DNA from 2 places in the Micromonospora sp. L32 genome. Region 1 is predicted to be linked to the other one. Evidence: riboswitches for the same ligand, from Rfam matches in the RefSeq annotation. Region 1 holds a riboswitch; the other holds the start of a gene.

What was found. Region 1 has a riboswitch for thiamine pyrophosphate ahead of thiE (thiamine phosphate synthase). Riboswitches for the same ligand answer to the same signal wherever they lie in the genome.
Region 2: it holds a riboswitch for thiamine pyrophosphate, as region 1 does, so the genes downstream of both, ACTMTB_RS14410 (ECF transporter S component) here and thiE (thiamine phosphate synthase) in region 1, are expected to answer to the same signal.

What each region holds. Positions count from the first base shown of each region.
Region 1 is NZ_JBQHDD010000001.1:582,060-596,111, forward strand. Features, by position in the region: gene infA (translation initiation factor IF-1) at 324-545, shown strand; gene rpmJ (50S ribosomal protein L36) at 639-752, shown strand; gene rpsM (30S ribosomal protein S13) at 1,014-1,394, shown strand; gene rpsK (30S ribosomal protein S11) at 1,413-1,820, shown strand; gene rpsD (30S ribosomal protein S4) at 1,835-2,461, shown strand; gene ACTMTB_RS02940 (DNA-directed RNA polymerase subunit alpha) at 2,559-3,581, shown strand; gene rplQ (50S ribosomal protein L17) at 3,616-4,173, shown strand; gene truA (tRNA pseudouridine(38-40) synthase TruA) at 4,248-5,078, shown strand; gene ACTMTB_RS02955 (hypothetical protein) at 5,254-6,348, opposite strand; gene ACTMTB_RS02960 (class I SAM-dependent methyltransferase) at 6,476-7,081, shown strand; gene ACTMTB_RS02965 (ABC-F family ATP-binding cassette domain-containing protein) at 7,123-8,802, shown strand; gene ACTMTB_RS02970 (aldo/keto reductase) at 8,845-9,807, shown strand; TPP riboswitch at 10,050-10,158, shown strand; gene thiE (thiamine phosphate synthase) at 10,153-10,779, shown strand; gene thiO (glycine oxidase ThiO) at 10,773-11,912, shown strand; gene thiS (sulfur carrier protein ThiS) at 11,903-12,103, shown strand; gene ACTMTB_RS02990 (thiazole synthase) at 12,100-12,879, shown strand; partial or broken gene ACTMTB_RS02995 (thiamine phosphate synthase) at 13,011-13,610, shown strand; gene thiD (bifunctional hydroxymethylpyrimidine kinase/phosphomethylpyrimidine kinase) at 13,865-14,052, shown strand, end outside.
Region 2 is NZ_JBQHDD010000004.1:534,979-549,030, forward strand. Features, by position in the region: gene ACTMTB_RS14380 (hypothetical protein) at 1-555, shown strand, start outside; gene ACTMTB_RS14385 (hypothetical protein) at 565-732, shown strand; gene ACTMTB_RS14390 (acyl-CoA dehydrogenase family protein) at 757-2,730, opposite strand; gene ACTMTB_RS14395 (DUF6328 family protein) at 2,851-3,351, opposite strand; gene ACTMTB_RS14400 (sugar isomerase domain-containing protein) at 3,442-4,191, opposite strand; gene ACTMTB_RS14405 (alpha/beta fold hydrolase) at 4,240-5,070, opposite strand; TPP riboswitch at 5,155-5,260, shown strand; gene ACTMTB_RS14410 (ECF transporter S component) at 5,336-5,920, shown strand; gene ACTMTB_RS14415 (ABC transporter ATP-binding protein) at 6,034-7,485, shown strand; gene ACTMTB_RS14420 (energy-coupling factor transporter transmembrane component T family protein) at 7,482-8,282, shown strand; gene ACTMTB_RS14425 (hypothetical protein) at 8,780-9,028, opposite strand; gene ACTMTB_RS14430 (MTH1187 family thiamine-binding protein) at 9,280-9,576, shown strand; gene gndA (NADP-dependent phosphogluconate dehydrogenase) at 9,737-11,179, shown strand; gene ACTMTB_RS14440 (pirin family protein) at 11,293-12,060, opposite strand; gene ACTMTB_RS14445 (thioredoxin reductase) at 12,057-12,278, opposite strand; gene ACTMTB_RS14450 (hypothetical protein) at 12,472-12,657, opposite strand; gene ACTMTB_RS14455 (isoprenyl transferase) at 12,738-13,514, opposite strand; gene recO (DNA repair protein RecO) at 13,547-14,052, opposite strand, start outside.

The DNA of each region.
Region 1 (14,052 bases):
CAGCTGGCGCGGCAGGGCCGATCCGGGACCCGGCTGATCCGGCCGGCCTTCGGGCTGCCGGCCGGAGCCGCCGGCGGCGGGGGAGATGTCGCCTCGCGTCCGTTTTCCTTCCTCCGGGTGACGGGCGGGGTGGCCGGTTTGGCGACGGCCCGCACTCGGGCGTACACTTTCAGATCGGCGCACAGCGTCCACTCCGGCATGCCCACTACGCGCTTCGGTGGGAGTCGGAGCCGCGGCTGGCGCGGGCCCTCCGATCTCGGTCGGATGCCCGTGTAAGACGTTGTGGGCCGTCCGGAGTAACCGACGTCAGGACAGCGGAGGACATGCCGAAAAAAGACGGAGCCATCGAGATCGAGGGTCGGGTCATCGAGCCCCTGCCGAACGCAATGTTCCGGGTGGAGCTCGCGAACGGCCACAAGGTGCTGGCTCACATCAGCGGCAAGATGCGGCAGCACTACATCCGTATCCTGCCGGAGGACCGGGTCGTCGTCGAACTCTCGCCGTACGACCTGACCCGCGGGCGCATCGTCTACCGCTACAAGTAATCCTGACGACGGCCGGGACGTCCCCGTGTCCGTCTTCGACGTCCGGCGTCGCGCGTGGTCGCGCCACCGGGCCAGATGGGAAGTAAGGCAACCGTGAAGGTCAAGCCGAGCGTCAAGAGGATCTGCAACAAGTGCCGGGTGATCCGTCGGCACGGCCGGGTCATGGTCATCTGCACCGACCCGCGCCACAAGCAGCGCCAGGGCTGAACCAGTCCCACCGGTCGTGACACGGCCGGTCGGATCGGTCCGGGCCGCAGATCCAGGAAGCACATCATCAGCTCGTTCCAGCCGCGAGCGGTACGCAGCGCGTACTCAATCGTGGTTGACCCCCGGTCGGAGGCCGGGGCCCGCTCGGGCACGACCGATCCCGGTCGCCGGCGCTGACAGCGTCGGAAGGACGGGACGGCCGGTAGCGGGGTGGGACGGGTCCAGACCTCCGCCACAACATCACGAGGAGTACGCCCGCACATGGCACGTCTAGTCGGCGTCGACCTCCCCCGCGAGAAGCGGATGGAGATCGCGCTCACCTACATCTTCGGGGTCGGTCGGACCCGCGCCCTGGAGACGCTCACCGCTACCGGCATCTCGCCGGACAAGCGCGTTCGGGACCTCACGGATGAGGAGCTGGTCCAGCTCCGCAACCACATCGAGGGCAACTACAAGGTTGAAGGCGACCTGCGCCGCGAGGTCGCCGCTGACATCCGCCGCAAGGTCGAGATCGGCTGCTACGCCGGCATCCGGCACCGCCGGGGCCTGCCCGTGCGTGGCCAGCGGACCAAGACCAACGCGCGGACCCGCAAGGGCCCGAAGCGGACCGTCGCCGGCAAGAAGAAGCCCGGCAAGAAGTAACTAGGAGCGCACAGACTTATGCCACCGAAGGCTCGTGCCGGAGCCGCCGTCAAGAAGGTCCGGCGCAAGGAACGCAAGAACGTCGCCCACGGGCAGGCGCACATCAAGAGCACCTTCAACAACACCATCGTGTCCATCACGGACCCGACCGGTGCGGTCATCTCCTGGGCCTCTTCCGGCCAGGTGGGCTTCAAGGGCTCCCGCAAGTCGACCCCGTTCGCCGCGCAGCTCGCCGCCGAGGCCGCCGCGCGTCGGGCGATGGAGCACGGCATGCGCAAGGTCGACGTGTTCGTCAAGGGTCCCGGCTCCGGCCGGGAGACCGCCATCCGTTCGCTGCAGGCCGTGGGCCTCGAGGTCGGGCAGATCTCCGACGTCACCCCGCAGCCGCACAACGGATGCCGTCCGCCGAAGCGTCGCCGGGTCTGAGAGGTTAGAGAGAGATGGCTCGTTACACCGGTGCTGACTGCCGCCGTTGCCGGCGGGAGAAGATGAAGCTGTTCCTCAAGGGCAGCAAGTGCGATGGTCCGAAGTGCCCGTTCGAGTCCCGGCCGTTCCCGCCCGGGCAGCACGGCCGCGGCCGCACGAAGGAGACGGAGTACCTGCTCCAGCTCCGTGAGAAGCAGAAGGCCCGTCGTGTCTACGGCGTGCTGGAGAAGCAGTTCCGCGGCTACTACGAAGAGGCCGTGAGCAAGAAGGCCAAGACCGGTGAGGTTCTCCTGCAGATCCTCGAGTCGCGGCTGGACAACGTGGTCTACCGGGCCGGCTACGCCAGCTCGCGTGACCAGGCCCGCCAGCTGGTCAAGCACGGCCACTTCACCGTGAACGGCAAGAAGGTCGACATCCCGTCGTACCGCGTCAAGGAGCACGACATCATCGAGGTCCGGGGCAAGAGCAAGGAGCTCACCCCGTTCCTGGTGGCGCAGGCTCAGGCCGGTTCGCGGTCGGTTCCGGCGTGGCTGGAGGCCATCCCGAGCCAGATGAAGATCCTCGTGCACTCGCTCCCGGCCCGCCAGGTGATCGACACCCAGGTCCAGGAGCAGCTGATCGTCGAGCTCTACTCCAAGTAAGGGCTCGTTGCGGTGGCCCGCCCTTCGGGGCGGGCCACCGGAACAGTTTGTGTCGTGGGCGTCATATAGCGGGCGTCCCGGAAGAGAAGAGAAGAAATTGCTCATCAGCCAGCGACCCTCCCTCTCCGAGGAGTCGATCAACGAGACCCGGTCCCGGTTCACCATCGAGCCGCTGGAGCCCGGTTTCGGCTACACCCTGGGTAACTCGCTGCGGCGCACGCTGCTGTCGTCCATCCCGGGTGCGGCGGTCACCTCGATCAAGATCGACGGTGTGCTGCACGAGTTCACCACGATCCCCGGGGTCAAGGAGGACGTGGTCGAGCTCGTCATGAACATCAAGGAGCTCAACGTCAGCTCCGAGCACGACGAGCCGGTCAGCATGTACCTGCGCAAGCAGGGCCCGGGCGACGTGACGGCGGGCGACATCCAGCCCCCGGCCGGCGTCTCGGTGCACAACCCGGACCTGAAGCTCGCCACCCTCAACGGCAAGGGCCGGCTCGACATGGAGCTGACCGTCGAGCGGGGTCGTGGCTACGTCACGGCGGCGCAGAACAAGCAGGCCGGCGCCGAGATCGGCCGGATCCCGGTCGACTCGATCTACTCGCCGGTGCTCAAGGTGACGTACCGCGTCGAGGCGACCCGCGTCGAGCAGCGGACCGACTTCGACCGGCTGATCATCGACGTCGAGACCAAGCCGTCGATGGGCCCGCGTACCGCGCTGGCCTCCGCCGGCTCGACGCTGGTGGAGCTCTTCGGCCTGGCCCGGGAGCTGGACGAGACCGCCGAGGGCATCGACATCGGGCCGTCCCCGCAGGACGCCCAGCTCGCGGCCGACCTGGCCCTGCCGATCGAGGAGCTGGACCTCACCGTCCGCTCCTACAACTGCCTCAAGCGCGAGGGCATCAACTCCGTTGGTGAGCTCATCGGGCGTACCGAGGCCGACCTCCTCGACATCCGGAATTTCGGTCAGAAGTCGATCGACGAGGTCAAGATGAAGCTCGCCGGGATGGGTCTCGGGCTGAAGGACTCGGCCCCGAACTTCGACCCGGCGCACGTCGTGGACGCCTTCGGCGAGGCCGACTACGACACCGACGACTACCGCGAGACCGAGCAGCTCTAGTCCGCGCTGCCGCCACACCTGAGGAGCACCAAGCATGCCCACGCCCACCAAGGGCCCCCGCCTCGGCGGCAGCCCCGCGCACGAGCGGCTGATGCTGGCCAACCTGGCCACCGCGCTGTTCCAGCACGGCAAGATCCAGACCACCGAGACGAAGGCCCGGCGGCTGCGTCCGCTGGCCGAGCAGCTCATCACCAAGGCCAAGCGTGGCGACCTCGCCGCGCGCCGGCGGGTGCTGGGCGTCGTCAAGGACAAGGACGTGGTCTACGCCCTGTTCGACCAGATCGCGCCCCGGTACGCCAACCGCAACGGTGGCTACACCCGGATCGTGAAGACCGGTCCGCGCAAGGGTGACGCCGCTCCGATGGCGATCATCGAGCTGGTCGAGGAGCTTCAGGTCGCCGAACCCAAGGCGAACAAGAAGACCGCCGCCCGCAAGGCCGCCCAGCAGGACAAGGTCGAGGCCCTGGCCCCGGCCGAGGAGACCCCGGAGTCGAACTCGGGCGACCAGGACGCCGAGCCGCCGGTGTCGGCGTCCGGTGACACCGACGCCGCCCGCGAGGACAGCGACGAGGCCAACGAGAACAAGGCCTGAGCACAGGCGTCATCGTCGGGCCCGGCATCCCTTCCTGGGGTGCCGGGCCCGACGGCGTGAACGGGAGGTACGAGGTGGACGAGCGGACCCGGCTGCGGCTGGACGTCTCGTACGACGGCACGGACTTCTCCGGCTGGGCCGCCCAGCCGACCCGGCGGACGGTCGCCGGGGTGCTGACCCAGACGCTGGACCTGGTCCTCGGCGCGGGCACGGCGACCGGGCTGACCGTCGCCGGCCGCACCGACGCCGGGGTGCACGCGACCGGTCAGGTCTGCCACCTCGACCTGCCCACCGCCGTGTGGCGGGAACACGACGGGCGGCTGCTGCGCCGGTTGGCCCGGCTGCTCCCGACCGACGTGCGGGTCCGCGCCATGAGCGAGGTGCCCGCCGACTTCGACGCCCGTTTCTCGGCGACCTTCCGCCGCTACGAGTACCGGGTGACCGACGCCCCCTGGGGCGCCGAGCCGCTGCGCCGGCACGACACCCTCGCCTGGCCGAAGCCGCTGGAGCTGACGGCGCTGAACGCCGCCGCGGCCGGCCTGGTGGGGGAGCACGACTTCGCCGCGTACTGCCGGCGCAAGGAGAACGCCACCACGCTGCGCGAGGTGACCCGGCTGGACTGGCGGCGCGACCCGGACGGCATCCTCGTGGCCACCGTGCAGGCCGACGCGTTCTGCCAGGCGATGGTGCGCAGCCTGGTCGGGGCGATGCTGGTCGCCGGGGACGGCCGGCGGCCGGTCGAGTGGCCGGCGAGCCTGCTGAGCCGGCGGGAACGCTCCAGCGAGGTGACCGTCGCGGCGGCGCACGGGTTGACCCTGGTCGCGGTCGGCTACCCGGACGACCCGGCCGAGTACGCCCGCCGCGCCGACCTCACCCGCCGCCTCCGCGTTTCCACCGAGGCCTGAGCGCACGGGGGTTCGCGAGACCCGGTGCAGCCAAGGGCACCCACCCCGTGCGCAGCGCGCCCGCGCGGGCGGCGTGACGCGTGACCGGGCCGTGCTCAGGCGAGCGAGACACGTGGCGAGGCCCGGTCCGCAGGACTCGGACCGGGCCTCGCGTCGCTCGCCGTCGACCGGCGGCTCAGTCGCCGGGCAGCTCGTCGGGAGTGGCGTTGCCGCCCTGGGTGCCGGCGCCCTCGGTCGCCCTCGCGGTGGGCTGGACGGCGCTGCCGCCGGTGGCCCGCCGCTCGAGCACGCCCTTGTCGAGGTGCAGCTCGATCAGGTCGTAGATGATGTCGCGGACCGCGTTGTCGCCGGCTGGCACGGCGCCGCCGTCGGCGCGGACGACCAGGCAGTAGGCGAGGTAGTGGCCGCGTACCTGCCAGCCGATCCGGGCGGCGGCGGTGGTGAGCGCCTCGGTGCCGTCACCGGCGGCCAGGCCGAGGAAGCGGCCCTGCCGCTCGTCGAGCAGCTGCCGGATCCGGTCCCGGACGCGTTGCGCGCTGGCCTTGTCGGTCAGGTTGAACAGGCCGGCGGTGGCCAGGTGCTCGCCGTCGGCGGAGCGCACCGTGCCCCGTACCACCTGGCTGCACCCGAGCCGGACCAGCAGGTCGGCGATCTCGCCGGTGGCGGCGACCGCGCAACTGCCACCGGAGTGCGTCTTCAGCACGTCGTAGGCGGGTCGTCCGTCGGCCACCACCAGCTTCTTGCCGGCGAAGACCTCACGGGCGGTCAGCGGCTGCTGGTCGGTGTCGCGGGAGTCGAGGTCGTCGGCGGTCGACCCGTCGACCGGGGCGGCCGTGGTGGGCTGCGGTGCCGCCGCGGTCGGGTCGTCGCTCGGCGTGCGGTCGACGAGCAGGGCCGCCGCGCCGAGGCCACAGAGCGCGAGCAGGACCAGCACCGCCGCACCGCCGACGAGCACCTGCCACAGCCGACCACCGCCGCGCCGGGAGCCGGACCCGCCGGACGCGGGCGGCCCCGGCGGCTCGATCGGCCCGGTCGGGGCGTACTCGCGGGGGAGGGTGGGTGGCGGCGGGACCTGGACGGACGGGCGGACCGGAGCCGGTTCGGCGGCCGGGAGGGCCGGCCGGGTGGTCCGCGGCAGTGACGGGGTGGGGAAGCGGGACGGAGACGGCCCGGCCGGCGCGGGCGGGCCGGGCGGGAACTCCGGCAGGTCCGACTCGGACCGCGGGTACTCCACGAAGGCGTCCTCATCGGACTCGTACCGATACACCATGTCGCCCAGAGTAGGAGCCGTTGCCCCTTTAGGGGGTAATAATGGGAAATTCCGGCGCGGGCGCGTCGGGGTCCTCCCCGCCGAGGCGACCGCGAGCCGGTTCCGGGCCGGTGGAAGAATGCCGGACGTGACCGGCGACCACTACTTCTCCACCAGCCCCACCGCTGCGGCGCGCCCGCGGGAGGTCGAGTTCTCCGTCGCCGGGCGCGACTACACCCTGGCCTCCGCCAGCGGGGTCTTCTCCGCCGACCGGCTCGACCCCGGCACCGCCGTCCTGCTGCGCAAGGCCGAGCTGCCGACCGCCACCGTCGGCGGTGACCTGCTCGACATCGGCTCGGGCTTCGGGCCGATCAGCTGCGTGCTGGCCACCAGCGCGCCGGCCGCCACCGTCTGGGCGGTCGACGTCAACGAGCGGGCCCGCGCCCTCACCGCCGAGAACGCCCGCCGGGTCGGCGCCGCCGACCGGCTGCGGGCGGTCGCCCCGGACGAGGTCCCGGCCGACGTCACCTTCGCCCAGATCTGGTCCAACCCGCCGATCCACATCGGCAAGGCCGAACTGCACGAGCTGCTGCGCCGCTGGCTGCCCCGGCTCGCCCCGGACGGCGTCGCCTGGCTGGTGATCGCCCGTCACCTCGGCGGCGACTCGCTGCACCGCTGGCTGGTCGACGGCGGCTGGCAGGTCGAGCGGCACGCCAGCCAGAAGGGCTACCGGGTGCTGCGGGTCACCCGGTAATCGGGTGTCGCCCGCGCCGCCCGCTCCGGCAGGATGCCGGCGTGGGATACGTGGACGTGGCAGGGGTCGGGCACATCCTCCCCGACGGCCGGGAACTCTTCGCCGACGTGTCGTTCCGGGTCGGTGAGGGTGCCAAGGTCGCCCTGGTCGGACCGAACGGCGCCGGCAAGACGACGCTGTTGCGGATGGTCGCCGGCGACCTGCCGGTGAAGACCGGCGCCGTCGCCCGGGCCGGCGGCCTCGGCGTGATGCGGCAGTTCATCGGCATGATCGGGGACGACACCACGCTCGCCGACCTGGCGCTCTCGCTCGCCCCACCGGCGCTGCGCGACGCCGGTCGCCGGCTGGCCGAGACCGAGGCGGCCATGCGGTCGGCCGAGCTGCGCGGCAAGTACAGCACCGCCGCCGGCAAGGCCCAGCTGGCGTACGCGGACGCGCTGGCCGCCTGGGGCGAGACCGGCGGGTACGACGCCGAGGTGCTCTTCGACACGGTCGCCACCATCGTGCTGGACCTGCCCTGGGACGCCGCCCGGGACCGCCCGGTGCGGACCCTCTCCGGCGGGCAGCAGAAGCGCTTCGCCCTGGAACTGCTGCTGCGCGGCACCGACGAGGTACTGCTCCTCGACGAGCCGGACAACTTCCTCGACGTGCCCGGCAAGCGCTGGCTGGAGGCGCGGCTGCGCGAGTCCGGCAAGTCGGTGCTCTACGTCTCGCACGACCGGGAACTGCTGGCCCAGACCGCCGACCGGGTGGTCGCCGTCGAGGGCGGCAGCGCCTGGGTGCACCCGGCGGGCTTCGCCAGCTGGTACGACGCCCGGGTGGCCCGGCACGCCCGCCTCGACGAGCTGCGCAAACGCTGGGACGAGGAACACCAGAAGCTGCGCGAGCTGATGCTGATGTACAAGCAGAAGGCCGCGTACAACGACGGGATGGCGTCGCGCTACCAGGCCGCGCAGACCCGGCTGCGCAAGTTCGAGGAGGCCGGGCCGCCGCCCGTACCCCCGAAGGACCAGGACATCCGGATGCGCCTGGCCGGCGGGCGGACCGGCAAGCGCGCGGTCATCTGCGACCAGCTGGAGCTCGACGGCCTGACCTACCCCTTCGACCTGGAACTCTGGTACGGCGACCGGGTCGCCGTGCTCGGCGCCAACGGGACGGGGAAGTCCCATTTTCTCCGACTGCTGGCCCGGGGCGGCACCGACCCGGACCCGGCCAACGGCCCGGTCGACGGCGCGGCCGCGTTGGCCCCGGTCGCCCACGACGGCACGGTCCGGCTCGGCGCGCGGGTCCGGCCCGGCCACTTCTCCCAGACCCACGACCGGCCCGAGCTGGTGGCGAAGACCCTGGTCGAGATCCTCTGGCGGGGCGACGATCACCGGGCCGGGATGGACCGGCACGCCGCGATGGCGGCGCTCAGTCGGTACGAGCTGGCCGCGCAGGGCGACCAGCGCTTCGGCACCCTCTCCGGCGGGCAGCAGGCGCGTTTCCTGGTACTGCTGCTGGAACTGTCCGGGGCGACCCTGCTGCTGCTCGACGAGCCGACGGACAACCTCGACCTCGCCTCCGCCGAGGCGCTGGAGGCCGGGCTGGCCGCGTTCTCCGGGACGGTGGTCGCGGTCACCCACGACCGCTGGTTCACCCGGTCCTTCGACCGGTTCGTGCTGTTCGGCGGCGACGGCGAAGTGGTGGAGACGCCGGAGCCGGTCTGGGACGTGCGCTGACGGGCGGCGGTCGCGGGGCCCGTCCCTCACGGCGGGCATAGGGTGGATCACGTGACTGAGATGACCTACCGCCGGTTGGGCGACTCCGGGCTCGTGGTGTCCGTGGTCGGCGTCGGCTGCAACAACTTCGGCCGCAAGCTCGACCTCGACGGCACCCGGGCGGTGGTCGACGCCGCCCTCGACGCCGGGATCAACTTCTTCGACACCGCCGACATCTACGGCGAGCCGCAGGGCGGCTCCGAGGAGCTGCTCGGGCAGGCGCTCAAGGGGCGCCGGGACGACGTGGTGGTGGCCACCAAGTTCGGCATGGACATGCACGGCATGAACGGCCCCGACCACGGCGCCCGGGGCGCGCGCCGCTACATCGCCCGGGCGGTGGAGGCGTCGCTGCGCCGGCTCGGCACCGACCACATCGACCTGTACCAGATGCACGAGCCCGACCCGGGCACCCCGATCGACGAGACGCTCGCCGCCCTGGACGACCTCGTCCGCGCCGGCAAGGTGCGCTACCTTGGCAACTCCAACTTCGCCGGCTGGCAGATCGCCGACGCCGACTGGGTCGCCTCGTCCAACGGACGGGCCCGGTTCATCAGCGCGCAGAACCACTACTCGCTGCTGGAACGCTCCGTCGAAACCGAGGTCGTGCCCGCCTGCGAGCGGTTCGGCCTGGGCATGCTGCCGTTCTTCCCGCTCGCCAACGGCCTGCTCACCGGCAAGTACAAGCGCAACGAGGCGCCGCCCGCCGGCAGCCGGCTCTCCGGCGGCGGCCGGTACGCGCAGCGCCTCGCCGCCGCGGACTGGGACACCATCGAGGCCATCGAGGCGTACGCCGGCGAGCGGGGCCTGTCGATGCTCCAGGTGGCGATCGGCGGGCTGGCCGCCCGTCCGGCGGTGACCTCGGTGATCGCCGGCGCTACCACCCCGGAGCAGGTGCGGGCGAACGCCGAGGCCGGCACCTGGCAGCCCACCGACGAGGACCTGGACGCCCTCGACGCCATCCTCTGACCGTCGGCCCGTCGGCCCGCCCGCCGGCGGTCGCACCAGCCGTGAGCGGGGCACCTCGGAGTCGTTGCGACGCCGCCGAGGTGCCCCGCTCTTTCGTGCCCGGTCCGTCCACTCAGGGCCAACCGGACAGCATGGCGTGAGCGGTCCGTCACGCGCTGCCCGAACCGTCGAGTTGAGACGGTCCGTGGGAAAAGCGCACCCCCGCCCTTGGCGGATCGGCGCATCCGTCGTACGGTATGCCGCAAGTAACCCACGGGAGCCCGGTGCACCGGGCTGAGAGGGGGGCTGAAGCCCCCGACCGTCGAACCTGATCCGGGTAATGCCGGCGCAGGGAGGAGCGTTGCCGTGCCGTCCCTGGGACGACTGCATCTGATCACCGACACCCGGCCGGGGCGCGAGCCGCTCGCCGTGCTGCGCGCCGCCCTGCCGGTGGCCCGCGCCGAGCTGGTCGTACAGGTCCGGGTGGACGACGACGCCACCGACCGGCAGGCGTACGAGCTGGCCCGCCGGGTGCTCGCGCTCTGCGCGCCGTACGGGGTGCCGTGCCTGGTCAACGACCGGCTGCACGTGGCGCTCGCGGTCGGCGCCGCCGGGGGCCACGTGGGCGCGGACGACCTGCCGGTCGGGGCGGCCCGCCGGGTGCTCGGCGCCACCGCCGTGCTCGGCGCCACCGCCCGGGAACCGGTCGCCGCCACCGAGGCGGTCGCCGCCGGGGCCAGCTACCTGGGCGTGGGCCCCTGCCACGCCACCACCACGAAGGCCGGCCTGCCGGCCCCGATCGGCCCGGACGGGGTACGCGCCGTCGCCGAGGCCGTCGCCGTGCCGGTGATCGCCATCGGCGGGGTGACCGCCGCGTCGGTGCCGGCACTGCGGGCCGCCGGGGCGTACGGGGTGGCGGTGGTGGGGGCGCTGTCCGGATCAACGGATCCGGCCCGAGCTACCGCTGAACTGCTCGGGGCGCTGACGTGCTGACCCGACCGGACGTCGCCGTGGTGGGGGCGGGACCGGTCGGGCTGGCGATCGCCTGGCGCTGCGCCGCGCGGGGGCTGCGCGTCGTCGTGCACGATCCCGCCCCTGGATCCGGCGCGTCCCACGTGGCCGCCGGGATGCTCTCACCGGTCGCCGAGGCGTACTTCGGGGAGCACGAGCTGACCGGGCTGCTCACCGAGTCGGCCGCCCGCTGGCCGGGCTTCGCCGCCGAGCTGGCCGAGGCCGCCGGCACCGACTTCGGCCACCGCACCGAGGGCACCCTCGTCGTCGGGCTCACCGGTGACGACCTGGCCGAGGCGCGGCGACTCTGGTCGTACCAGCGGGAGTTGGGGCTGCCGATCACCCCGCTGCGCCCCTCCGAGCTGCGGGACCGCGAGCCGGCGCTGGCGCCGCGGGTGCGCGGCGGCGCGGTCGCGCCCGGCGACCACCAGGTCGACCCCCGGCGGCTGGTGGCCGCGCTGCGGGCGGCGGCCGAGCGGGCCGGGGCCACGCTGGTGCCCGGCGCGGTCGCGAGCCTCACCGACGTGGACGCCCGGGTCACCGTGGTCGCCGCCGGCTGCGGCGCCGCCGCGCTCACCGGCCTGCCGGTCCGGCCGGTGAAGGGGCAGGTGCTCCGGCTGCGCGCGCCCGGTCGCGGCACGCCGGACTTCCGGCACGTGATCCGGGGGTACGCCGACGGCGAGTCGGTGTACCTGGTGCCGCGCGCCGACGGCGAGGTGGTCCTCGGCGCGACCGTCGAGGAGCGCGCCGACACCGAGGTGACCGCCGGGGCGGTGCTGCGGCTGCTCCGCGCCGCCGTCGACCTGGTGCCCGACCTGGCCGAGTACGACCTGGTGGAGGCCGCCGCCGGGCTGCGCCCCGGTACGCCGGACAACGCGCCGATCCTCGGGCCGCTGCCCGGCCGGCCCGGTGTGCTGGTCGCCACCGGCCACCACCGGCACGGCATCCTGCTCACCCCGGTCACCGCCGACCTGATCACCGACCTGGTGGTCACCGGCGCGGCGGACCCGCTGCTCGCCCCCTTTGCGCCGGATCGGTTCACCGCCGGCGCCGCCGCCCGAGCCGCCGGCCGGGACCGGATCGCACCCACCCCCGAGGAGGAGACGTGCAACTGATCGTCAACGGTGCCGGCCGGGACCTGCCCGGCGGGTCGACCGTGGCGGACCTGGTCCGCGCGGTCACCGAGCAGCGGCGCGGCCTCGCGGTGGCGGTGAACGGCGAGGTGGTGCCCCGCACCGGCTGGCCGGCGACCGTGCTGCGCGACGGCGACCGGGTCGAGGTGCTCAGCGCCGCGCAGGGCGGGTGAGCGGCGTGACGCTCACCATCGGCACCGTCACCCTCGGGTCGCGGCTCATCCTCGGCACCGGCGGCGCGGCCAACCTGCACGTGCTGGAGCAGGCCGTCCGGGCCTCCGGCACCGAGCTGGTCACCGTGGCCCTGCGCCGGGTGGACACCACCCACGCCGCGGCCGGCGGGCTGCTCGACGTGCTGGACCGGTGCGGGGTGCGGCTGCTGCCGAACACCGCCGGCTGCTACACCGCCGGCGAGGCGGTGAAGGTGGCCCACCTGGCCCGGGAGGCGTTCGACACCGACTGGGTGAAGCTGGAGGTGATCGGCGACGAGCGCACGCTGCTGCCCGACGGGGTGGAACTGCTGCGCGCCGCCGAGGAACTGGTCGCCGACGGGTTCACCGTGCTGCCGTACACCTCCGACGACCCGATCCTGGCCCGCCGGCTGGCCGACGTGGGCTGCGCCGCGGTGATGCCGGCCGGCGCGCCGATCGGCTCCGGGCTGGGCGTGTCCAACCCGCACCACATCCGGCTGATCCGGCAGAGCGTGGCCGTGCCGGTGATCCTCGACGCCGGCATCGGTACCGCCTCGGACGCGGCGCTCGCCATGGAGCTGGGCTGCGACGCGGTGTTGCTGGCCAGCGCGGTCACCCGGGCCGCCGACCCGGTGGCGATGGCCACCGCCATGCGGTACGCGGTGGAGGCGGGCCGGCTCGCGTACGGTGCCGGCCGGATCGCCCGTCGCTTCCACGCCCTCGCCTCCACGCCGGACGAGGGAAGGCCCGACCTGTGACGGTGACGCGGCAGGTCGTCGACGGGCCGCCCGAGGCGGGCGCAGTGCGCGGTCCACGCCCCGCCGGGACGCGCCCGGACCCGCGTCGAGCCGGCTCGGGGCGGCTCGCCGCGACCGGGCCAGCCCGTCCGGTGGTGCCCTCCGGGCTGGTGGTGCTCACCGACCGCTGGCAGGCCCGGCGACCGCTGCCGGAGGTGGTCGCGGCGGCGGTGGCCGGGGGAGTGCGCTGGGTGGTGCTGCGCGAGAAGGACCTGCCCCGCGCCGAACGTGCCGCCCTCGCCGCCGCGCTGCGCCCGCTCCTCGCCGAGGCCGGCGGCACCCTGATCGTCGCCGGCCCCGACCCCCTGGCCGGCGACGCCGTCCACCTGCCGTCGGCCGGCCCCTACCCGCCACCGCCCCTCGGCCTGGTCGGCCGCTCCTGCCACGACCGCGTCGAACTGGCCCGACTCACCACAGAGGACTACGCCACCCTCTCACCCGTCTTCCCCAGCAGAACCAAACCCGGCTACGGCCCACCCCTGCACCCGGACGGGCTCGCCGAGCTGATCCAGGCCAGCCCCGTGCCGATCCTCGCCCTCGGCGGCATCGACACCCCCGACCAGGTGCACGCCTGCGTGGAGGCGGGAGCCGTCGGAGTGGCCGTGCTCGGCGCCATCATGCGAGCCGAAGATCCCACTCAGGCAGCCGCCACCCTGACCGAGGCCTTCCGAGCAGCCAGCCCCACCACCACCGCCACATCAGCAGTCTCGGCGCTCCCACCCGCCCCGATGCCGCGAACCTGGCACGCCCTCGCGGAGGTCTCCGACACGGGGCTGCGGCCGACCGTGCCCACGCAGGGATCAAGCCTGACCGCCCGGAGTGGGCACGGTCGGCCGCAGCCCCCCACAGCGACAACGACGGACCCGCACGGTCGGCCGCAGCCCCTCACGCCGACCTCGACGAACCCGCACGGCCGGCCTTCAACAGCGACTCGGGAAGAGGGACAGTGACGCCGACAACCGTCCTCACCATCGCTGGCTCGGACTCCGGCGCCGGTGCCGGCATTCAGGCCGACCTCAAGGTCTTCGCCGCCCTCGGCGCGTACGGGACCAGCGTGATCACGGCCGTCACGGCGCAGAACACCCGGGGCGTAGACGCCGTGCTGCCGTTGCCCCCGCGAACGGTCACTGAGCA
Region 2 (14,052 bases), on a different contig from region 1:
GACCTGCTCGTCGTCGTCTGGGTGTACGCGGCGATCCGCTTCGCCCTGTGGGTGCACGACCTGGTGCAGAAACTCGCCGTACCCGGACAGAAGCTGGAGGGGGCCGGCGGCGGTCTCGCCGACAACCTGGCCGAGGCCGGCGGCAAGGTCGGCCGGGTGCCGCTGGTCGGCGACGAGCTGACCGCCCCCTTCGAGCGGGCCGCCGAGGCGGCCCGCGCGGTCGCCGACGCCGGCCGGGACCAGCAGGAGCTGGTCGGCCAGCTCGCCCTGGCCCTCGCCATCGCCGTGCTGGTCTTCCCGCTCGCCCTGGTGCTCTTCGGCTGGCTGCCGCTGCGGGTGCGCTGGATGCGCCGGGCCGCCGCGGCGAAGGCGCTCGCCACCGCCCCGGCCGGGCGGGACCTGCTGGCGCTGCGCGCCCTCACCGGGCAGCCGCTGCGCAAGCTGACCAGGATCGATCCGGACGTGGCGGAGGCGTGGCGGCGGGGCGACGACGCCACCGTCGACGCGCTCGCCGCACTGGAGCTGCGCCGACTCGGGCTGCGGGGCGGCCGCTAGGGTGTGGCGGTGCTGTACTTCCTGATCGTCGTCGCCGTGCTGCTGCTCGGGTACGCCGCCGTCCTGGTGAGCTTCGTCCGCAAGGGTCGCAAGATCCCGCCGCAGGCGTACCTGGTGCTCGCCCTGCTCAACGGGCTGATCCTCGCGGCGGTGCTGGCCTGGGCCGTCGCCCGCTGACTTCAGCGACGGCCCAGTCCCTGCTCAGCCGCCCTGACGCGGGATCCGGCGGCGGACGTCCGGCGTGGTCGACGGGCCGGGTGACCAGCGCGCCACCCACGGTGTGTCGGCTGGCGGGGTGAGCACGCCGGACTCCAGGGCGGCGTACCGGCCGGCGAGGATCCGCTTCGCCGCCGCGACGTCGACGGAGTCGGTGTTCTCCCACAGCGCGGTGAACAGCTGCTCCACCCGGACCCGGGCCTGCCGGCAGAACAGGTCGGCCAGCTCGACGTTCTCCGGGCGGGTGTCCCGCTCCGCGTACGCCCGCACGCAGACCGCGGACATCGCGAACAGCTCCGCGCCGATGTCCACCACCCGGCCGAGGAACGCCTGCTTGCGTTCCATCTTCCCCTGCCAGCGGGACATCGCGTAGAAGGTCGAGCGGGCCAGCTTGCGGGAGTGCCGCTCCACCTGCCGCAGGTGACCGGCGAGCGGGCCGAACTCGCCGTACGCGTGGGGGCTCTGTCCTCTGCCGACGGCGAGGGTGGGCAGCCATCTGGCGTAGAAGGCCCCGGCCCGAGCCCCCGCCCTGGCCTTGCGGCCGAGGCCGGCGTCCGGGTCGATGATGTCGCCGGCGACCGAGAGGTGCGCGTCGACCGCCTCCCGGGCGATGAGCAGGTGCATGATCTCGGTGGAGCCCTCGAAGATCCGGTTGATCCGCAGGTCCCGCAGCATCTGCTCGACCGCGGCCGGGCGTTCGCCCCGGGCGGCGAGCGAGTCGGCCGTCTCGTAGCCGCGCCCGCCCCGGATCTGGATCAGCTCGTCGGCGATCTTCCAGGCCATCTCGCTGGCGTAGAGCTTGACCAGGGCCGCCTCGATCCGGATGTCGTTGCGGTCGTCGTCGGCGAGCAGGCAGCAGAGGTCGAGCATGGTCTCCATGCCGTACGTGGTGGCGGCGATGAAGGAGAGCTTCTGGGCGACCGCCTCGTGCTCGCCGACCGGCCGGCCCCACTGCACCCGGTCGGCGGCCCACTCCCGGGCCACGTTCAGCGACCACTTGCCCGCGCCGACGCACATCGCCGGCAGCGACAGCCGACCGGTGTTCAGCGTGGTCAGGGCGATCTTCAGTCCCTTGCCCTCGCCACCGATGACGTTCTCCCGGGGCACGAAGACGTCGTGGAACCGGGTGAGGCTGTTCTCCAGGCCGCGCAGGCCGACGAAGGCGTTGCGCCGCTCGACGGTGATGCCGTCGCTGTCGCCGTCGACCACGAACGCGGTGATGCCGCCGCGCCGCCCCTCGCCGGCCGGCACCCGGGCCATCACCACCAGCAGGGTGGCCACCGTGCCGTTGGTGGCCCAGAGCTTCACCCCGTTGAGCCGGTAGCCGGTGCCGTCGGCGGTCGGCTCGGCGATGGTGGCCAGGCGGGCCGGGTCGGAGCCGACGTCCGGCTCGGTGAGCAGGAACGCGGACACCTCCCCGGCGGCCAGCCGGGGCAGGAAGAGCTGCTTCTGCTCGTCGGTGCCGAACATCTTCAGCGGCTGCGGCACGCCGATCGACTGGTGGGCGGAGAGCAGCGCGCCGATCGCCGGGCTGACCGAGCCGGCCAGCATCAGCGCCCGGCAGTAATGCAGGTTGCTCAGGCCGAGGCCGCCGTACTTGCGGTCGATCTTCATGCCGAATGCGCCGAGCCGGGCCAGCCCCTGGAACACCTCGTCCGGGATGGACGCGTCGCGCTCGATGGCTCCGCCGTCCACCTCGGACCGCAGATACGCGCCGAGCTCGGTGAGGAACCGCTCGGCCCGCGCGTCGTCGTCCGGGTCGGAGCGGGGCCAGGGGTGGATCAGGTCGGGCCGGAACCGGCCGAGGAAGAGCTCCTTGCCGAAGCTGGGCCGGTCCCAGGCGGTTTCCCGGGCCGCCTCGGCGACCTGTCGGGCCTCCTTCTCGGAGACCTGGCCCGCCTCGGCCGGCAGCGGCCCGGCGCCGTCCTCGGTGGGTCGGCTGTTGTGCGTCGTGGTCACGGCTGCCCCCTCGAACCTCGGTCCGGATGCGTCAACGTGCTCGACAAGAGCAACGCTACCCCCGGGTGTTACCCAGGGGTAGCGTTGCGCGCACGTCGGATTTCCCGGCCGGTGACCGGGTCAGTCGCCGGTCAGCACCTGCGGCGCGTCATCGTCGTCGTCGACGTCCTCACCCCAGTTGCGCCGGGCCATCGGCAGGAAGACCCAGAAGGTCAGGAACCACAGCCCGGTGAGCGCGCTCAGCACGAATGCGATCTCGCGCTGCAGCACGAAGTCGGTGATCAGCAGCACCGCGCTGACCATCGAGATCAGCATGAAGGCGAGGCCGGCGCTGGCCATCCGGTGCGCGAAGCGCACCAGCTCGGGCTTGCGGCCCTGGCGGAACAGCGCGCGGTGGAAGGCGACCGGCGAAATGATCATCGCGGTGGCGGCCGCCGCCGACAGCAGCGAGACGATGTAGACGTCCTTCTGGAAGCCGCTGGTCCGGGTGAAGCCGTTGCTGAACGGCAGGGTCAGCAGGAAGGCGAAGAGGATCTGCACGCCGGTCTGGGCGACGCGCAACTCCTGGAGCAGATCGGCGAAGTTGCGCTGCCAGCGCTGCTTCTCGGATTCCTTCGACACGCGTTACCTCCGGAAGAGACGGTACTGCCGACGGGGCTCACCCCGCCGGCAGCAACGCCAATGCCCCAACCGGAGTGGCGCGAAACCGGCTCAGGAACCTCGGCGGATACGGCCGGCGTACCGGGCCTCCAGCGCGGCGTTGTGCTCGTCGCCGCCGATGATGTTCGCCGACAGGTAGACCGGGGGCCGCTCCCCCGCCGCGATCAGCCGGGCCACCGTCTCGGCCACGATCTGCTGGGCCAGCAGGGCCGCGGTGATCGAGGAGACCGCGCCGACCGCACCGCCGTCGGGCAGCGGCAGGGTCGCGTCACCGTACGGGGCGCCGTTGTCCAGAACCACGTCGGCGAAGTCGGCGAGCTTGCGCCCGGACGGGTGGCGCGAGGCCATCCGGCCCGAGTGCTGCGCCGAGGTGATCGCCACCAGCCGGTGCCCCCGCTCGACCACCAGCGACGCGAACTCCACCATCGCGCCGTTGACGCCGGAGTTGGAGGCCAGCACGAAGATGTCCGACGGGCGGACCGGGGCCAGCTCGTAGAGCCGGTGCGCCACGGCCGGGTCGCGCTCCAGGTGCGGCCCGAGGATGCTCGCCGGCTCGCCGCCCAGCAGCACCAGGTCGCGCAGCGCGATCCGGTTGGTCGGCACCAGCCCACCGGCCCGGCCGGCGATCTCCATCGCCAGCGCCTCCGAGTGGCCGGTGCCGAAGGCGTGCACCACCCCGTCGGCGCGCAGCGCCTCGGCGATCAGGTCGGCCGCCCGACCCACCGCCTCCCGCTGGCTCGCCGCCACCCGGCCGATCGTCTCGGTCACCACCGCCAGGTATGCCTCGGCGCTCACCGTCATGCGTTCCTCCGCTCGTCGGTCCTGCTCGTCGGGTGGCCCACGGCGGGCTCAGGCCAGGTCGCGTACCCGGGCCAGGATCGCCTCGGCCAGCGGGGCCGACGCCTCGTCGGGAATCCAGTGGGTGACGCCGGGGAGCGCGACGAACCGGTACGGCCCGGTCACCTGGGCGGCGCAGGCCTCGGCGGCGGTCCGGCCGATCGCGACGTCCTTGTCGCTCCAGACGAAGGTGGTGGGCACCCCGACCGGCCCGGTCCGCGCCAGGTCGGCCTGGGACATGGCCCGGTACCAGTTCAGCGCCCCGGTCAGCGCGCCCGGCTCCCGCATCGGCTCGGCGTACCGGGCCACCCGCCCGGCGTCGCCCACTCCGGAGAGCAGCCGGCGCAGGGCGGCCGCCCGCACGGCCAGCAGCACCTTCTCGGCCTTGCCCGGCTGGCGGAACAGCAGCACGTACGACGAGCGCGCCTTCTGCCCCGGATCGTTCGCCAGCGCGTGCGCCATCGCGGCCGGATGCGGCACGGAGACTGCGGTCAGCGTGCGGACCCGCTCGGGGTGCCCCGCGGCGAGGCCCCAGGCGACGACCGCGCCCCAGTCGTGCCCCACCACGTGGGCCGCCTCGACGCCCAGCGCGTCGAGCAGCGCCACCGCGTCCTCGACCAGCTCCGGCAACCGGTAGGCGGCCACCTCGGTCGGGCGGGCGCCCGGCGAGTAGCCCCGCTGGTCCGGCGCGTACGTGCGCAGGCCGGCGGCGTGCAGCGCCGGCACCACCTCGTCCCACTCGCCGCCGTGCTGCGGGAAGCCGTGCAGCAGCAGGACGGGTTCGCCGCCCTCCGGGCCGCCGGTGCGTACCTCGAACGTCAGCCCTCGCGCCTCGACCCGCATGATCGGCAGCCTACCCAGCCCGGCGGTCGTCCACCCGGGCCGACCGTGGCGGGGTCGGAGCTGTTAGCGTCGACGAGACAACTTCACATCCGACAGGGGAGCGCACAGCGCTGAGAGTGCGGGCACCGCCCGCAGACCCTCGAACCTGATCTGGGTAATGCCAGCGCAGGGAGTTCGGTCGACCTCCAGCCGCGCCGCCGTCCGGTCCCACACCGGGCGCGGCGTGCGTCTTCTCCTGGTTCGATCATTTGGACTGGGAGCACACATGACCAACACCGACAGCAACCGGTGGCGCACCATCGACATCGTCATCGCGGCGGTGCTCGGGGTGGCCTTCGGCATCATCTTCTGGGCCTGGGGCCTGCTCTGGAACGGCCCCGCCGACGCGATCCCGCTGCCCGGCCGGGCGGCCATCTACGGCGTCTGGCTGGTCCCGGCCGTCCTGGGCGGCCTGATCATCCGCAAGCCGGGCGCCGCCTTCTTCACCCTCACCGTCGCCGCGCTGGTCTCGGTGGCGCTGGGCAGCAGCTGGGGCTGGACGCTGGTCATCCAGGGTCCGCTGGAGGCCGCCGCGGCGGAACTCGCCTTCGCCGCCTTCGGGTACCGCGTCTTCCGGCTGCCCGTCGCCCTGCTGGCCGCCACGCTGGCCGGCCTGGCGGCGGCGATCTACGACGTCTTCGTCTGGTACCCGGACACCGCCTGGGGCAGCTTCCGCCTCCCCTACATCCTGATCACCGCCGTCAGCTCCCTGGTGATCGCCGGCCTGGGCAGTGTCGCCCTCACCCGGGCCCTCGCCCGCACCGGCGTCCTCGACCGCTTCCCCGCCGGCCGCGAGCGCGCCGCCATCTGACCGCCCCCCGCTTCGTTGATCAAGAGGTTTGCGTCAACGGGAGCCACCGTCGTGACGCAAACCTCTTGATCACCGGCCGGGAGCCGGGTGGGCCTGGGTAGGGAGGGGGTCGGGTGGGCGCGGTGTTGGTGCGCGGGTTCGGGTGGCGGCACGCCGGGCGGAAGGCGTGGGCCGTGCGCGGGGTGGACCTGCGGATCGAGGCCGGGGAACGGGTCCTGCTGCTCGGGCCGTCCGGGGCGGGCAAGAGCACCCTGCTGGCGGCGCTGGCCGGGCTGCTGCCCGAGGACTCCGGCGAGCAGGAGGGCACCGTCGAGATCGACGGGCTCGACCCGCGCAAGGACCGGGAACGGGTCGGCATCGTCTTCCAGGACCCGGAGACCCAGCTGGTGATGGCCCGCAGCGGCGACGACGTCGCGTTCGGGCTGGAGAACCGGGGGGTACCGGCCGAGGAGATCTGGCCGCGGGTGGACGAGGCGTTGCGCCGGGTCGGCTTCCCGTACGACCGGGACCGGCCCACCGCGGCGCTCTCCGGCGGCGAGCAGCAGCGCCTGGCCCTGGCCGGCGCGCTCGCCCTGCGCCCCGGCCTGCTGCTGCTCGACGAGCCGACCGCCAACCTCGACCCGGCCGGCGCCGACCTGGTCCGCCGGGCGGTCGCCGGCGCGCTGTCCGCCGACACCACCCTGATCCTGGTCGAACACCGGGTCGCCGAGGCGCTGCCGCTGGTCGACCGGGTGGTGGTGCTGGAGCCGGGCGGCGGCGTCCGCGCGGACGGCCCGCCGGAGGCGGTCTTCGCCGCGCACGGCGAGGCCCTGGCCGCCGAGGGCGTCTGGGTGCCGGGCCGGACCATCCCGCCCCGGCACGCCACCACGCCGCCCGGCGCGGAGTTGCTCACCGCCGACCGGCTCGGCCTGCCGCCCCGGCTGGCCCCCACCGACCTGCGGGTACGCGCCGGCGAGGCGCTCGCCGTGCTCGGGCCCAACGGCGTCGGCAAGTCCACCCTGGCCCTGCTCCTCGGCGGGCTGCTCCGCCCCGGCGTCGGCCGGGTCACCGCCACGGCCGCGCTGGCCGGGGCGGACGACCGCACTCCCCCGCACCGCTGGCGGGCGCCCGCGCTGACCCGCCGGATCGGCTCGGTCTTCCAGGACCCGGAGCACCAGTTCGTCACCGCCACCGTCTTCGACGAGCTGGCGCTCGGCCCCCGCCGGACCGGCCAGTCCGAGCCGGCGGTACGCGCCACCGTGGACGCCCTGCTGGACCGGCTGCGGCTGACCCGGCTGGCCGGGGCGAACCCGTACACCCTCTCCGGCGGGGAGGCGCGGCGACTGAGCGTGGCGACCGCGCTGGCCACCGCGCCCCGCCTGCTGATCTGCGACGAGCCGACCTTCGGCCAGGACCGGCGCACCTGGCGGGAGCTGCTCGACCTCTTCGCCGAGCTGCGCGACGCCGGGCACGGCGTCGTCACCGTCACCCACGACGCGGACTTCGTCGCCGCGCTCGCCGACCGCACCGTCACCCTGAACCGGCGGCCCGACCCGGCCGACGGCGACTCCGGGCGACGCCCGTGATCAGCCTGGAACCCGTCGCGGCGCCCGGCGCGCCGCTGGCCCGGCGCAACCCGGTGGCGAAGCTGGCCGCCGCGTTGGTCTTCTCGGCCGTCCTGGTGGCCACCCTGGACCCGGTCGCCCCGGCCATCGCGATCGCCGTGGAGCTGGCCGTGCTGCCGCTGTTCGGGATCCGGTACCGGGTGCTGGCCCGGCGGGCCCTGCCGCTGCTGGCCGCCGCGGCCGGCATCGTGGTCACGCTGGTGCTCTTCGCCGCCGACCGGTCCGGCCGGGTGCTGCTGGACGCCGGGCCGCTGCTGGTCACCTCGGGGGTGCTGGTGACCGCGCTCGGGCTGGTGCTGCGGATGTTCGCGGTGGCCCTGCCGGGCGTGATCGTCTTCGCCACCACCGACCCGACCGACCTGGCCGACGCGCTGGTGCAGAACGCGAAGGCGCCGGCCCGCTTCGCCATCGGGACGCTGGCCGCGTTCCGGCTGGTCCCGCTGCTCGGCCAGGAGTGGCAGATGATCGAGATGGCCCGCCGGGCGCGCGGCGTGGACGCCGGGCGCAACCCGGTGGCGAAGCTACGGCTGTTCGTGTCGACCGCGTTCGCCCTGCTGGTCGGGGCGATCCGGCGGGGCACCCGGCTGGCGGTGGCGATGGACGCCCGAGGCTTCGACGCCGGCACCCCGCGCACCTTCGCCCGCCAGCAGCGGTTCGGCGTGGCCGACGGGCTGCTCGTCGCCGGGGCGGCCGTGCTGGGGGGTGCGGCGATCGCGGTCAGCGTCGCGCTCGGCACCTTCCGCCCGCTGATCGGCTGACCCGGCGCGACCAGGTCCCGCACCGGGCGGCCCGCTGATCGGGTCCGGCCGGGCGGCCCGGTGGTCGGGTCCGGACCGGGCGGCCCGGTGGTCGGGTCCGGCCGGGCGGCGCCGGCGGCCCCCTCGGCCAGCCACTGGTGGAGGGAAGGTCTCCGGTGAGCGCGATACCTCAGAGGCATCGTGATACCTCAGAGGTATCACGCTCGTCGCGGTCATACTCCGGGCCCGCGACACGCCGGACGGGGCTCACCGGGCCGCGCTGCCGTCGGTCGCCATGGCCAGCGGCGGCATGGCGATCGGCGCCGCAGGGCCATGCTGGACGCGGCACGCGCGCCGAGCCAGAAGCTCAGACCCCGGCTGCGCCTGGCGCCGCCGGTGCGCCAGCCGACGGGTCGCCGCACCGGAGCGCCGGAACGGGTGCCGCCGGCAACCGCACCACCAGCCCGTCGCGCGGGAAGTCGAGCGGCCCCGCCGGCATCCGTATCAGCGGGCGCCGGTCAGCTGCGGCGGAAGGCGTACCGGCGGGTCTGGCCACGGGCGGCGGTGGAGCCGCCGCGCACCGGCGGGCCGGTCCACGGCGGCGTCGCCGGGGCGGGCCGGGCGGCGGCGGGCGCGGAGCCGGTCTCCTCGGGCAGGGTGACCGGGGCGGCGGGCGCCACGGTGAGCGCGTCGAGATCCGGCGGGCTCACCGCCACCTTGGCCGGCGCCGACGGGCGGGACTTCTTCGGACTGCGCTTGGCGGGCATACGCTGCCTCCTTCGGATGCGGGGACCGCGCCGCGAGGCGGGCGGTCGGCGGGCAGGGAACGGCCCGGGCGGCCCGACCACGGAGACACCACCCGTACGGAAAAGGTGGGGAATGCGGACGCCCGGCGCGGCCGGACCCCCGACGACGCGGCGGGCCCGACTGGCTGAAGGTGGGGCGTCAGATACGCATGCCGAGAGGCTAACCCACCGACGGCGGCGGCCGCAGCCGATTTACTGGCACCATCGGCGGCATGCTGATCGCGTTCTCGATTACCCCACTGGGCGTCGGCGAGTCCGTCGGCGACCTGGTCGCCGAGGCGGTCCGAGTGGTCCGCGCCTCCGGCCTGCCCAACCGCACCGACGCCATGTTCACCACCGTCGAGGGTGAGTGGGACGAGGTGATGGCGGTGGTCAAGCGGGCGGTCGACGTGGTGGCCGAACAGGCGCCCCGGGTCAGCGTGGTGCTCAAGGCCGACGTGCGACCCGGCGTCACCGACGCGCTCACCGGCAAGGTGGCCCACGTCGAGGCCCGCCTGGCCGAGGGCTGACCCCGGCCGGCGCCGCCGCCGGCCGGCCCGGCTGGTCCCGCCGCCCGGCGCCCGCGACGGCCCGCTCCGCGCCGCTCACCGAGCGTCGATGTCCGGACCCTGGCGGCCGGTGGCCGCGATACGGTCGCAGGACGGCAGGCCGACGAGAGGTGGCGGACGGATGGCTCAGCAGGCGACGGCGCAGATCGGGGTCACGGGGCTGGCGGTGATGGGCCGCAACCTGGCCCGGAACCTGGCCCGCAACGGCTTCACGGTGGCCGTGCACAACCGCTCCCCCGAGCGCACCCGCAGCCTCCTCGCCGAGCACGGCGGCGAGGGCACCTTCGTCGGGTCCGAGTCCCTCGCGGACTTCGTCGCCACTCTGGAGCGGCCCCGCGCGGTGATCGTCATGGTGAAGGCCGGCGGCCCCACCGACGCGGTGATCGACGAGCTGGTCCCGCTGCTGGAGGAGGGCGACATCGTCGTCGACTGCGGCAACGCGCACTTCGCGGACACCCGCCGCCGGGAGGAGACGCTGCGCGGGCACGGGCTGCACTTCGTCGGCACCGGCGTCTCCGGCGGGGAGGAGGGGGCGCTGCACGGCCCGAGCATCATGCCCGGCGGCTCCGCCGAGTCGTACGCGAAGCTCGGGCCGATCTTCGAGAAGATCGCCGCGCAGGTGGACGGCGTCCCGTGCTGCCGGCACATCGGCCCGGACGGCGCCGGCCACTTCGTGAAGATGGTGCACAACGGCATCGAGTACGCCGACATGCAGCTCATCGCCGAGGCGTACGACCTGCTGCGGGCGGGGCTGTCGGCGAGCCCGGCGGAGATCGCCGGCATCTTCCGGGACTGGAACACCGGCGAGCTGGAGTCCTTCCTGATCGAGATCACCGCCGACGTGCTGGCACACACCGACGCGGCGACCGGCCGGGCCTTCGTCGACGTGGTGCTCGACCAGGCCGAGCAGAAGGGCACCGGCCGGTGGACCGTGCAGAGCGCGCTCGACCTGGGCATCCCGATCACCGGCATCGCCGAGGCGACCTTCGCCCGGTCGCTGTCCGGCCACGCCGACCAACGCGCCGCCGCCCGCCGGGCCTTCGCCGACGCCGGCGAGAAGTGGCAGGTCGAGGAGCGGGAGACCTTCGTCGAGGACGTTCGGCGCGCGCTGCTGGCCAGCAAGATCGTCGCGTACGCGCAGGGCTTCGACCACATCCGCGCCGGCAGCCGCGAGTACGACTGGGACATCGACCTCGGCGGCACCGCCACCATCTGGCGGGGCGGCTGCATCATCCGGGCCCGCTTCCTCGACCGCATCCGCGAGGCGTACGACGCCCAGCCGGACCTGCCGACGCTGCTGGTGGCGCCGTACTTCGCCGAGGCGGTCGGCGCCGGGGTGCCGAGCTGGCGGCGGGTGGTCGCCGACGCCGCCCGGGCCGGCGTGCCCACCCCGGCGTTCTCCTCGTCGCTGGCCTACTTCGACGCGCTGCGCGCCGAGCGGCTGCCGGCGGCGCTGATCCAGGGCCTGCGGGACAACTTCGGGGCGCACACCTACCACCGGGTCGACCGGGAGGGCTCGTTCCACACCCTCTGGGCCGGCGACCGCTCCGAGGTGGCGGGCTGAGGCGCGGCTGATCGACACCGGTTTGCGGCGTGTCGCGGTGTCCCGAGCCGGGGACACCGCGACACGCCGCAAACCGGGGCCGACGGCGCGGGCGGGCGGGCGGTGAGGCCGGCTCAGGCGAGGGTGGCGTGCATCTCCCAGACCAGGATCTCGGCGGGCTCGGTGGCGCTGACCCGGTGGCCGCCGGTCATCGTGATCCGGGCGGCGTCGCCCTCGCCGAGCCGGCCGGCGCCCTCCAGCGTCACCGCGCCGCTGGGCACGTAGAGGTGCAGGTAGGGCGCGTCGGGCAGGGTCACCTCGTCGCCGGCGGCGAGCCGGGCGGCGTGCAGGGTGGCGTACCGGTTGCGGATCCGGATGGCCGAGGCGCCGTCGTACCGGTCCATGCCGGAGGCGACCGGCACCAGGCCGCCGCGCAGCAGCTCGTCACCGATCTCCAGCTGCTCGTAGCCGGGGTCGACGCCGTCGGTGTCGGGCACCACCCACATCTGCACGAAGTGGACCGGGTCGCCGTGCGGCTCCCGGCCGTCCAGCCGCCAGGAGTCGTTCTTCTCCGAGTGCAGGATGCCGGTGCCGGCGCTCATCCGCTGGGCCAGCCCGGGATAGATGACCCCGCTGTGGCCGGTGGAGTCCTGGTGCACCAGCGAGCCGCGCAGCACCCAGGTCACGATCTCCATGTCCTCGTGCGGGTGGGTCTCGAATCCGGTGCCCGGGTGGACGATGTCGTCGTTGTTGACCAGCAGCAGGCCGTGGTGGGTGTTGGCCGGGTCGTAGTGCCGGGAGAACGAGAAGGAGTGCTTCGAGTCGAGCCAGGACAGTCGGGTCTTGAACCGGTCCTCGGCCCGGCGGACGTCCACCGCCGGGCTCGGCACCAGCGCGGTCACCAGGCCCGCTGCCCGGTCTCGTTCGGCGCCCAGGTCAGCGCCGGTTCACCGGTGGCCAGTTCGGCGATCTCGCCGGAGCGCACACTCGGGGCGTGCCCCAGCTCGGCGCAGTGCTGCTCGGCGATCTCGGCGCAGATCCCGGCGACCTGTTCGCAGATCGGGCTGCCCAGGTCGGCGGCGTTCAGCGCCATGATCATCTTGTACCGGAGATCCGGCATCCCCACCCCCGTGGCGGACGCGCCCGGGCGGCGCGCCCTGCGCCGATCGTACGCGCGCGGGCCGCGCCGACCGGCCGGAACGCGTCAGCGCCGCCCCCGAGGGAGCGGCGCCGACGGCGTGGTGCGGGTCGCTGGTGAGCGCGAGGAACGCAGCGCAGCGGAGTCCCGCAGTCGTGAACGAAAGGCAGGCCGGTCACCAGAACCGGCGACGCTTGGCCTTCTGCGGACGCAGCATGTCCGCGCCCTTGCTGAGCAGTCGGCTCACGCCGGTCGGGCCCCGGCGGGCCTCCAGCGTGTGGCTGAGCCGGCGCGCACCGGCCGCGGCCAGCGGCACGGCGACCGCCATGACCGCCCACTGGGCAATCCGCTTCTGAATCATGTGGGTTCACCTCCGCGTCTTGGCTGCTACCTCAAGAGGTACCCCACCCGACGCTCGGACAATCACGAGCCCGGCGACGTCTACACCTGGGGGGCGACCGGGTTGGGCAGCGCGCCCCCGAACCGGCGGTCCCGCTGCGCGTACAGCTCGCAGGCGTACCAGAGGTGCCGGCGGTCGAAGTCCGGCCAGAGGGTGTCGAGGAACACCAGCTCCGCGTACGCCGTCTGCCAGAGCAGGAAGTTGGAGATCCGCTCCTCACCGGAGGGACGCAGGAACAGGTCCACCTCCGGGATCTCCGGGTGGTAGAGGTACTTCGCCACCGTCTTCTCGTTGACCTTCGCCGGATCGAGCCGACCGGCGGCCACGTCGCGGGCGATCGCGGCGGCGGCGTCGGCGATCTCCGCCTGGCCGCCGTAGTTCACGCAGAACTGCAGGGTCAGCGTCGAGTTGCCCCGGGACATCTCCTCGGCGGTCTGCAACTCGGAGATGACGCTCTTCCACAGCCGCCCCGCCCGGCCCGACCAGACCACCCGCACGCCGAGGTCGACGAGCTGGTCGCGGCGGCGGCGGATGACGTCCCGGTTGAAGCCCATCAGGAACCGGACCTCGTCCGGCGAGCGCCGCCAGTTCTCCGTGGAGAACGCGTACGCCGACAGGTAGGGAATGCCCAGCTCGATCGCGCCCTCGATGGTGTCGAAGAGGCTGAACTCCCCCGCCTCGTGACCCTTGGTGCGGGGCAGGCCGCGCTCCTTGGCCCACCGGCCGTTGCCGTCCATCACCACCGCGACGTGCTTCGGCACCGCCTCGGCGGGCAGCGCCGGCGGCCGGGCGCCCGACGGGTGCGGTGTCGGCGGCACCGGCGCGCGCCGGCCGGCCCTCAACGATCGGATCACTCGGTCATCTCCCTGTCCACGCCGTCCACGCCGGCCCCGACGCCGGGCGGCGGCGGGACCGGACCGGCCACGCCACCGCCGGGTGACGGGACCGCGCCGGCCGCCGGGGCACCCCGGTCGACCAGCGGCAGCGAGCGTAGCGCGCGCTCCAGGTGCCACTGCAGGTGCGCCGCGACCAGGCCGCTGCACTCCCGGCGTACGCCGGTCTCGGTGGCGTCGGCGACCCGCCAGTCGCCACTGGTCAGCGCGGACATCAGGTCGATGGTGGCCGGCGCGGGGTGGGCAGCGCCCGGCGGCCGGCAGTCCGGGCAGACCGCACCGCCGGCCGGTACGGAGAAGGCCCGGTGCCGCCCCGGCGTGCCGCAGACCGCGCAGGCGATCAGCGCCGGCGCCCAGCCCGCCAGCGCCATCCCGCGCAGCAGGTACGCGTCGAGGACCAGCGTGGTGGCGTGGCTCCCGTCGGCCAGCGCCCGCAGCGCGCCGAGGGTGAGCTGGAACAGCC